DNA from 4 places in the Quadrisphaera sp. DVD1 genome. Region 1 is predicted to be linked to each of the others. Evidence: riboswitches for the same ligand, from Rfam matches in the RefSeq annotation. Region 1 holds a riboswitch; each other region holds the start of a gene.
What was found. Region 1 has a riboswitch for S-adenosylmethionine ahead of AC5FZL_RS14245 (cysteine dioxygenase). Riboswitches for the same ligand answer to the same signal wherever they lie in the genome.

Region 1 (2,176 bases):
CCGGTGGCCGCTCGCGCACGCCGCCAGCTACCCCGCGGAGCCCGCCGCGGTCTCGCGGGTGCGCCGCCACCTGCGCGCGGTGATGGCCGAGGCCGCCCTGGACGACGCCATCGCCTTCCCACTGCTGGTGGCCGTCAGCGAGGGCGTGACCAACGCGATCGAGCACGCCCAGGACCCGACCCGGCCGGTGGTCGACGTGGCCATCGACGTCGAGGAGCACGAGCTGACGATCACCATCCGCGACCACGGCACCTGGCGGCCCCGCACCCCGAGCATGGACCGCGGCCACGGGTCGGCGCTCATGGCCGCGGCGGGGCAGGTGACCGTGGTGCCCGGGCCCGACGGCACCACGGTGACCCTGCGGCGGCGCCTGGACGGCCGCGCGTGACCGTCGCCGCGGTGCGGGCGGCCACGGGGGAGGGCTCGACCGGGCTGACCGGGCTGTCCGGCTGGGTGGCGGACGTCATGGCGGCGCTGGGTGCTCCCGGCGTCGGCCTCATGACGCTGCTGGAGACGGTCTTCCCGCCGATCCCCAGCGAGGTGGTCCTGCCGCTCGGCGGCTTCCTGGCCCAGCAGGGCCGGATGGGCCTCGTCGCCGTGCTCGTGGCCGCCACGCTCGGCTCGGTCCTCGGGGCGCTGCTGCTCTACGGCGTCGCCCGCCGGATCGGCCAGCGCCGCGCGGTGGCCCTGCTCGCCAGGATGCCGCTCGTGGACGCCGAGGACGCCGACGCCGCGACCGCCTGGTTCGTCCGGCACGGCCGGTCGGCGGTGTTCTTCGGGCGCCTGGTCCCCGGCGTCCGCAGCCTCATCTCGCTGCCCGCCGGGGCCGCGCAGATGCCGGTGGGCAGCTTCCTCCTCTACACGACCGCCGGCAGCCTCCTGTGGAACGCGCTGCTCATCGGCGCCGGCTACGCCCTCGGCACCCAGTGGGAGGCCGTGGAGGGGTACGCGGGGCTCCTCGACCGCGTCGTCATCGCCGCCGTGGTGGCGGTCGTCGCCTGGCTCGTCGTGCGCCGGGTCCGCAAGCACCGCGCCGCGCGCGGCGGGTCGTCCCCGGCCGGCTGAGCCTCCGGCCGCGGCACGGGTGCTCGCGGCGGTCCTGGTGCCGCAGCGGCGTCAGCCGCTACTGTGCGTCGCACGCCATCCAGAGCGGCTGAGAGACCTGGCTCGTCGACGCCGCAGCAACCCCCCGCCACCGCGGGCGCGGGTGCTACCGCCAGGACCGATGGAGGAGCCGTGAGCACTGCCGTGATCCCTGCCGCCCAGCCCGACCCGCCGCCCGCCGTCGCCCCGCCGGTGCGCCTCCTGGTGGGCCTGGCCCACGACCTCGCGGCGGCCAGCGCCCGCTGGGAGCCGCTGCTGCGCTTCGACGCCGAGCGGCGCTTCTCGACCCGGCTGCCCGGACCCGAGGGCGTGGAGGTGTGGCTGGCGACGTGGCTGCCCGGCCAGCGCAGCGACCTCCACGACCACGGCCGGACGGCGGCGGCCCTGACCGTCGTGCGCGGCGCCCTGCTGGAGCACCGGGTGGCGGCCGGGCAGGACCTGGCCCCGCTGGAGCTGGGCCCCGGCGCGGTGGCCGTGCTCGCGCCCGGCGTCCTGCACCGCGTCGCCAACGCGGGGACGGTGCCGGCCGTGAGCATCCACGTGCGGACCACCGCGCGGGCCCCGCTGCCCTGAGCCGCGGCGCGCGACGGGACGCGCCAGGACGCGCCTGGACGCGACGGGGCGCGGAGGTCAAGGTGCGGCCCCGGCGTGCCGAGGGGAACCGGGTGACCGGACCGAGTCCCGCCCCCGCCCCCGCCCCCCAGGCCGGCCCCGTGCCGCCGGAGGTGCTCGCCGGCGTGCTGGCCGCCGTCCCCACGGGCGTCTGCGTGGTCGACGCCCGCGCGCCGGGCCTGCCGCTCGTGCACGTCAACCCGGCCTGGGAGCGCCTCACCGGCGTCCGGGCCGAGGACGCGCTCGGCCGCGGCCCGGGGTTCCTCCAGTGCGCGGAGACCGACCCGGCGGCGGTCCGCGCGCTCGGCGAGGCGGTGCGCGCCGGGCGCCCGACCCGCGCCGTGCTGCTCAACGCGCGCCCGGACGGCAGCCGCTGGTGGAACGAGCTGAACCTGGCGCCGGTCCACGACGCGGACGGCGTCCTCACGCACCTGCTCGGCTTCAGCACCGACGCCACCGC
Region 2 (2,176 bases), on a different contig from region 1:
CTGTGGTTGGACGCCGTCGTGCAGGCGTCGTACCCGGCCGCCGCGAGCGCGGGGACCACCTGCGGCGGGGCGGCGAACGACGGGTAGCCGCGGTACGGGCCCTCGGCGGGGGCCAGGGGCGTCTCGAGGTGGCAGATCGCGAGGTCGGCGCCGGCCACCCGGGGCCGCACGGCCGCCAGCTGGGGCGCGAAGTCGAGCCCGCCGTCGGCGCCGTCCCCGCCGTCCCCGCCGTCTGCGCGGGCCTGCTCCCACAGCGCCGGGTGCAGCAGGACGTCACCGGTGGCCACGAGCGAGAGCGTCCGCGGTTCCGGGGCGCTCGGCTCCGCTGCCGAGGGCGCGGAGGCGCTGGGGCCCGCTGGCGCGCCGTCCGGCCCGCCGGAGCAGCCGGCCAGGAGGACGGCGCCGAGCAGCAGCCCGGCGCCCCGGCGGCGGCTCAGGAGACCTCGCGCAGCGCCCCGGTGCGCACGTCGTAGACGAAGCCGCGCACGGAGTCCTTGTGCGGGATGGACGGGTCGGCCTGGATCCGGGCGATGCTCTGCCGCACGTCGGCGTCGAGGTCGGTGAAGGCCTCGGCCGCCCAGGCGGGCTTGACGCCGGTCTCCGCCTCGATCGAGCGGCGGAACTCGTCGTCGGTGAAGGTGAGCATCCCGCAGTCCGTGTGGTGGATCAGCACGACCTCGGTCGTGGCGAGCAGGCGCTGGCTGATCGCGAGGGAGCGCAGCTCGTCGGCGGTGATGACGCCGCCGGCGTTGCGGATGACGTGCGCGTCGCCCTCGGCGAGGCCGAGCAGTCCGTAGACGTTCAGGCGCGCGTCCATGCACGCGACGACGGCCACGTGCCTGGCCGGGGGCAGCGGCAGGTCGCCCTGGTCGAAGGACGCGGCGTAGCGCTGGGCGTTGGCGAGGAGCTCGTCGGTGGCGGACATGCGGAGCCTTCCGGAGGTGGGGCGGGAGGCCGAGGCTCGCCGCGCGCCGAGTGCGTGTCAACCCTGCGCGCCTCGTCGAGGAATTCCCGTCCCCGCGCGTCGCTTGACGCCGCCCCGCATTTCCCCATAACGTTCCCCTCGCCCATCCAGAGCGACTGAGAGACCTGGCTCGCCGACGTCGCAGCAACCACCCCTCGGGGAAGGTGCTACCGCCAGGACCGATGGAGGAACACCATGCTCCGCAGCACCCCGGCGCCCTCGCGCGCCGCCGGCACCTTCCTGGTGAGCAGGCGCCACGTCGACCTGTCGATGCAGGCCAGCGCCATGTGTCGGGCCTGACCGCCCCACATCCCCCGGTCACTCCCCGGCGCTGAGCGCGCTCGCGCGGCGCCATCCCACCAGAACCCCAGGAGCACGTGTGCCCACCCCCGTGGGTGTCTCCGTCGACCTCCGAAGCGCTTTCCGTCCTGCATCCTCCAGCGTCTGGGTGCTCACGACCGCGCATTCTTCGGAGCCCGTCGGATTCACCGCCATCTCTGTCGTGTCCGTTTCTCTGGAACCCCCTTTCGTGTCGTTCAACATCTCGAAGACCTCCTCGTCCCTGAGGGCCTTCTTCGAGTCGCGGACGTTCGCGGCGCACCTGCTCGCCGACGACCAGGAGCACGTCGCCCGCACCTTCTCCGGCCCCGCCGCGCAGCGCTTCTCCGGCGCCGCCGCGTGGTCCTGGGACGAGCGCGGCCTGCCCGACCTGGCTGGGGCGGTGGCCCGCCTCAGCGGCCGCATCCCCTCCTTCGTCGACGTCGGCGACAGCCTCATCGCCCTCGGCCAGGTCACCGCGGTCACCTCCACCGACCGCATCCCCCTGGTCCACCGCGACCGCACCTACGCCCCAGCCGCCGTCCCCGTCGGCGCCTGAGACCCCACCCCCCAGCACCACCTCGTCTGCGCGCCGCCCGGCGCGCGGACGCCCCCTGCCCTCTTCCGCCCGACCCGCCCCTGGAGGCACCCCGTGAGCACCCCGCACCGCCGACGACCCAGCACCGCCCTCGCCGCCACCGGCCTGACCGCGCTCGGCGCGCTGTCCCTCTCCGCGTGCGGCCTCGCCGGCGGCGACGCCTCTGCCGAGGCCGGCACCGAGGACCGCTCCATCTCGATCATCGCCACCGACACCCCGGCCTACTCCGAGCCGCTGGAGCTCGCCAGCGACCGGCTGGAGGAGGAGGGCTACGACGTGGAGATCACCTACGTCAC
Region 3 (2,176 bases), on a different contig from region 1:
GAGCGGCCGACCGCCTCGGCCCGGTCGCGGATGTCGTCGCTCGTGGCGCGCGCCTGCGCGACCGTGGCGGGGCTGATGAACACCCCCTCGGCGTGCTTGGCCGCGAACGCCCGGCCGCGCGGCGAGGCCCCGGCCTGGAAGATCACCGGGGTGCGCTGGGGGCTCGGCTCGGAGAGGTGGATGCCGGGGACGGAGTAGTGCTCGCCGCGGTGGCCGATCGGGTGGATCTTCGAGGGGTCGGTGTAGACGCCCCGCTCGCGGTCGCGCACGACGGCGCCGTCCTCCCACGAGCCCTCCCACAGCTTGTAGGTGACGTCGAGGAACTCCTCCGCGATGTCGTAGCGGGCGTCGTGGCCGATCTGCTGGGTGTACCCGAGGTTGACCGCGGCGCTGTTGAGGTAGCTGGTGACGACGTTCCAGGCCACCCGCCCGCCGGTCAGGTGGTCGAGGGTCGAGAACTTCCGGGCGAGGGCGTACGGCTGCTCGTAGGTCAGGGCGCTGGTGATCCCGAAGCCGAGGTGCTCGGTGACCACGGCCATGGCCGGCACCTGCGCGAACGGGTCGTTGACCGGCACCTGCGCGGCGTCGATGAGGGACGGGGCGACGCTGTCGCGGTAGACGTCGTAGACGCCGACCACGTCGGCGATGAAGAGGGAGTCGAAGCGGCCCCGCTCCAGCAGGCGCGCCAGGTCGGTCCAGTACCCGAGGTCGTTGTAGCGGTGGGCCTGGCTGTCGGGGTGGCGCCAGGTGCCCGCGGACTGGTGGGTCACGCAGGTCATGTCGAAGGCGTTGAGGATGATGCGCTGACCCACGGGGGTCCTCCGGTCTCATCGGACCTGGCGGGAGCACCTCTGCACGAGCGAGGTTGCTGCGGCGTCGACGAGCCAGGTCTCTCGGCCGCTCTGGATGGGTGCCGACAGCAAACCCCGGCCGGTCGCGGGCGTCAATCCGGACCGCCCCGTCCCCGGTGCTCCAGCCGGGTCAGCCGCCGTCGGGAGCCGTGAGCGCCAGCAGCGCCACGCCCAGGGCCAGCAGCCCCGACGTCGCGACGTCCACGCCCCGCGAGCGCACCGCCAGCGGCCCGGCCGCCGCCACCGGCAGCACCAGGCGGGCGATCGCCGCGCCCGCCAGCACGGCGGCCAGCACGACCCCGGCGAGGCGGAAGGAGACCAGGGCGCCCGCCAGCGCGGCCAGGACGATCCCCGCCCCGATGAGGACCAGGGCCCGGGGTCGCGGCGCCCTCACCGCCTCGGTGCTGCGCGCTTCGCCCTGGGCCACGCGGGGCAGGCTAGCCCGGCCGGGGGTTCGGGGGTGGGGAGGCTGGGTACGACCGCCCCCGTGCCCCGCGACACCGCGCCCCGCGACCCCGCGCCCGCCCCCGACGCCACCGACGCGCCCTCCGCCGAGGAGCTCTCGGCCATCGCCGCCGAGCGCTTCGGCTGGAGCGAGCTGCGCCCCGGCCAGCTCGAGGCCGTCGAGCACCTCGTCGCGGGCCGCGACGTCCTCGTGGTGATGCCGACCGGCCACGGCAAGTCCGCCGTCTACCAGCTCGCCGCGCTGGCGCTCGACGGACCGACGGTCGTCGTCTCCCCGCTGATCGCCCTCCAGCAGGACCAGGTCGCGCACCTCGCCGGGACCGGCACCGCGGACGCCGTGGCGGTGAACTCCGCGCAGCGCCGCACCGAGACCACCCGGGCCTGGGAGGCGCTCGCCTCCGGGACGGCCGAGTTCGTCTTCCTCGCACCCGAGCAGCTGGCCAACGACGACGTCCTGGAGCGGCTGCGGGCGCTGGGCCCCTCGCTGTTCGTCGTCGACGAGGCGCACTGCGTCTCGTCGTGGGGGCACGACTTCCGACCCGACTACCTGCGCCTGGGCGACGTGATCGAGCAGCTCGGCCACCCCACGACGGTCGCGCTCACGGCGACCGCGGCACCGCCGGTGCGCGACGAGGTCGTCCAGCGGCTGCGGATGCGCGACCCCCACCTCGTCGTCCAGGGCTTCGACCGGCCGAACATCTTCCTCGAGGTCGTGCGCACCGCCGACGACGCCGAGAAGCGCCGGGAGGTCGTGCTGCGCGCGGCGACGTCGGCCAAGCCGGGGCTCGTCTACGTGGCCACCCGCAAGGACGCCGAGGCCTACGCCGACGAGCTGTCCCACCTCGGCCTCGACGTGGAGG
Region 4 (2,176 bases), on a different contig from region 1:
CGCCGGGCCAGGCGCCGCAGCGGCGCGGTGCCCCTCCATGGTCCTCCCGCGCCCACCGCGTGAGAAGCCCCCGCGGCCGTCAGCCGAGGCCGTGGCGGCGGGCCCAGACCTCCAGCGGCTCGGCCTCCGGGCGCGGCCCGGTGGGGCGGGGCAGCAGCGGCCCGGCGGGCGGGGTCGGCGACGAGGACCTCGTCTCGGCCTCGCGCACGAGCATCTCGACGAGGTCCGCGACCAGCTTCTCGGTCTCGGTGTCCACGGGACCACCGTGGACGCCGGGCGGGGGCCGCGTCCACCGCAGCCGCACCCAATCAGGGGACGCCGTCCGCCCGCCGCGCCGATACCGTCCACGGCGTGAGCACGAGCGGCGGTGAGGGCGAGCGGCAGCAGCCGCCCCCGGCGACGTCCAGCCGCGCCCGCGACCTCAGCCGGGCCCGCAGGCCGCGCCCGAAGGCGCCGGAGACGGGACGCCGCCACCACATCGGCGACGCCCCCGCCGTGATGAGCGTGCTGCGCCCGGACGGCAGCGTGGGCACGACGCGCACGTCACCGGTCCAGCTCGCCGACCGCAACGACGCCCAGCTCGCGCGCCTCGGCGAGGAGCTGGCGCGCGACATGGCCCGGGCCGCGGCGGCGATGGCGTTCGAGGAGGCCGCCCACCTGCGCGACGAGGTCGCCGCGGTCCGCGCCGAGCAGGAGCGCCGTCTCACAGGGCGAGACGGCACGTCCACCACCTGACACGTTGCGGTTGACACCCGGGCCGCTGCTCGGGTTCACTGGCGCCGACCATCCAGAGCGGCCGAGAGACCTGGCTCAGCGACGCCGCAGCAACCACCCCTCGGGGAAGGTGCTACCGCCAGGACCGATGGAGGAACACCGTGCTCCGCTGCGTCGTCATCCGGCTCACCCGCCGCGCCCACGTCGATCTGCACCGCACCGCCAGCGGCCTCTGCCCGCGCTGAGGGCCCCACCCTCCCCTCCCACGGCCTCCGCCGTGGTCGACCCAGCGCGCCCCGTCCAGGAGCAGACCGTGAGCACCACCGTGAGCAACCCCGTGACCCACCCCGTCACCCACCCCCCGACCGGCAGCCCGACCAGCACCGCCGTCGACGCGCCCCGCCCCGGGTCCGCCGTCGGCGTGGCGCTGCGCGGGGTCACCCGCGCCTTCGGCCAGCACGTCGTCCTGGCCGACGTCGACCTCGACGTCGCGCCGGGCGAGATCGTCGCCCTGCTCGGCCCCTCGGGCTGCGGCAAGTCGACGCTGCTGCGCGCCGTCGCGGGCCTCGACGCCCCCACCGCCGGCCAGGTGCTGCTCGACGGCTCGGCCGTGGCCGGCCTCGACGGCCGCTGCGCGGTCGCCTTCCAGGAGCCGCGGCTGCTGCCCTGGCGCTCGCTGTCCGGCAACGTCGCCCTGGGGCTTCCCCGCGGCACGGCGAAGCCCGCCGGTCGCCAGCGCGTGGCCGAGCTGCTCGACCAGGTGGGCCTGTCGGCGTTCGCCGGGCACCGCCCGCGCAGCGTGTCCGGCGGCATGGCCCAGCGGGCCGCGCTGGCCCGCGCCCTGGCCCGCCGCCCCGGCGTCCTCGTCCTGGACGAGCCGTTCGCCGCGCTCGACGCCCTGACCCGGCTGCGCATGCAGGACCTCCTCCTCGAGCTCCTGGCCGCGACGCCGACCACGGTGCTGCTCGTCACCCACGACGTCGACGAGGCCCTGCACCTGGCCGACCGGGTCGTCGTCCTGGGCCCCGACCCCGCGGCGCCGGGCGCCGGCGCCGGGGTCCGGTCGGTCACCACCGTGCCGGTCGCGCGCCCCCGCGACCGGGGCGACGCGCGCCTGGCCGAGCTCCGCGCCGACCTGCTCGAGCAGCTCGGCGTCGCCCGCAGCTGAGGCCCGCCGGCCTCCTGCTCCCCGCAGCTCCCGGCGCGCCCGCGGCGCGCCGTCCCCGACCCCTGCCCCACCCCAGCCGAAGGACCGCCCGATGAAGCTCCGCCCCGCCGCCCTCGCCCTCCCCCTGGCCGTCCTCCTCCTGTCCAGCTGCGTCGCGGGCGAGGACGCCTCCGGCGACGCCCCGGCCTCCGGCGGGGGCGACGACGCCGCCGCGACCGCCTCGGCGGACACCCTCGACATCGACTTCGCCACGTACAACCCGCTGAGCCTCGTCATCAAGGACCAGGGCTGGCT

Region 2: linked by a shared signal. The riboswitch ahead of AC5FZL_RS09385 (flavin reductase family protein) and the one ahead of AC5FZL_RS14245 (cysteine dioxygenase) in region 1 are both predicted to bind S-adenosylmethionine.
Region 3: linked by a shared signal. The riboswitch ahead of AC5FZL_RS05165 (LLM class flavin-dependent oxidoreductase) and the one ahead of AC5FZL_RS14245 (cysteine dioxygenase) in region 1 are both predicted to bind S-adenosylmethionine.
Region 4: linked by a shared signal. The riboswitch ahead of AC5FZL_RS04535 (ABC transporter ATP-binding protein) and the one ahead of AC5FZL_RS14245 (cysteine dioxygenase) in region 1 are both predicted to bind S-adenosylmethionine.

The regions. Positions count from the first base shown of each region.
Region 1 is NZ_JBZYWI010000154.1:2,032-4,207, reverse strand. Features, by position in the region: gene AC5FZL_RS14255 (ATP-binding protein) at 1-388, shown strand, start outside; gene AC5FZL_RS14250 (DedA family protein) at 385-1,065, shown strand; SAM riboswitch class I at 1,138-1,232, shown strand; gene AC5FZL_RS14245 (cysteine dioxygenase) at 1,237-1,677, shown strand; gene AC5FZL_RS14240 (PAS domain-containing protein) at 1,770-2,176, shown strand, end outside.
Region 2 is NZ_JBZYWI010000066.1:2,173-4,348, forward strand. Features, by position in the region: gene AC5FZL_RS09375 (CapA family protein) at 1-287, opposite strand, end outside; gene AC5FZL_RS09380 (beta-class carbonic anhydrase) at 434-925, opposite strand; SAM riboswitch class I at 1,065-1,153, shown strand; gene AC5FZL_RS09385 (flavin reductase family protein) at 1,356-1,841, shown strand; gene AC5FZL_RS09390 (MetQ/NlpA family ABC transporter substrate-binding protein) at 1,935-2,176, shown strand, end outside.
Region 3 is NZ_JBZYWI010000028.1:9,665-11,840, reverse strand. Features, by position in the region: gene AC5FZL_RS05165 (LLM class flavin-dependent oxidoreductase) at 1-812, opposite strand, end outside; SAM riboswitch class I at 825-913, opposite strand; gene AC5FZL_RS05160 (DUF3017 domain-containing protein) at 982-1,278, opposite strand; gene AC5FZL_RS05155 (RecQ family ATP-dependent DNA helicase) at 1,339-2,176, shown strand, end outside.
Region 4 is NZ_JBZYWI010000024.1:2,477-4,652, forward strand. Features, by position in the region: gene AC5FZL_RS04525 (hypothetical protein) at 80-256, opposite strand; gene AC5FZL_RS04530 (UvrB/UvrC motif-containing protein) at 352-735, shown strand; SAM riboswitch class I at 781-869, shown strand; gene AC5FZL_RS04535 (ABC transporter ATP-binding protein) at 1,028-1,882, shown strand; gene AC5FZL_RS04540 (aliphatic sulfonate ABC transporter substrate-binding protein) at 1,974-2,176, shown strand, end outside.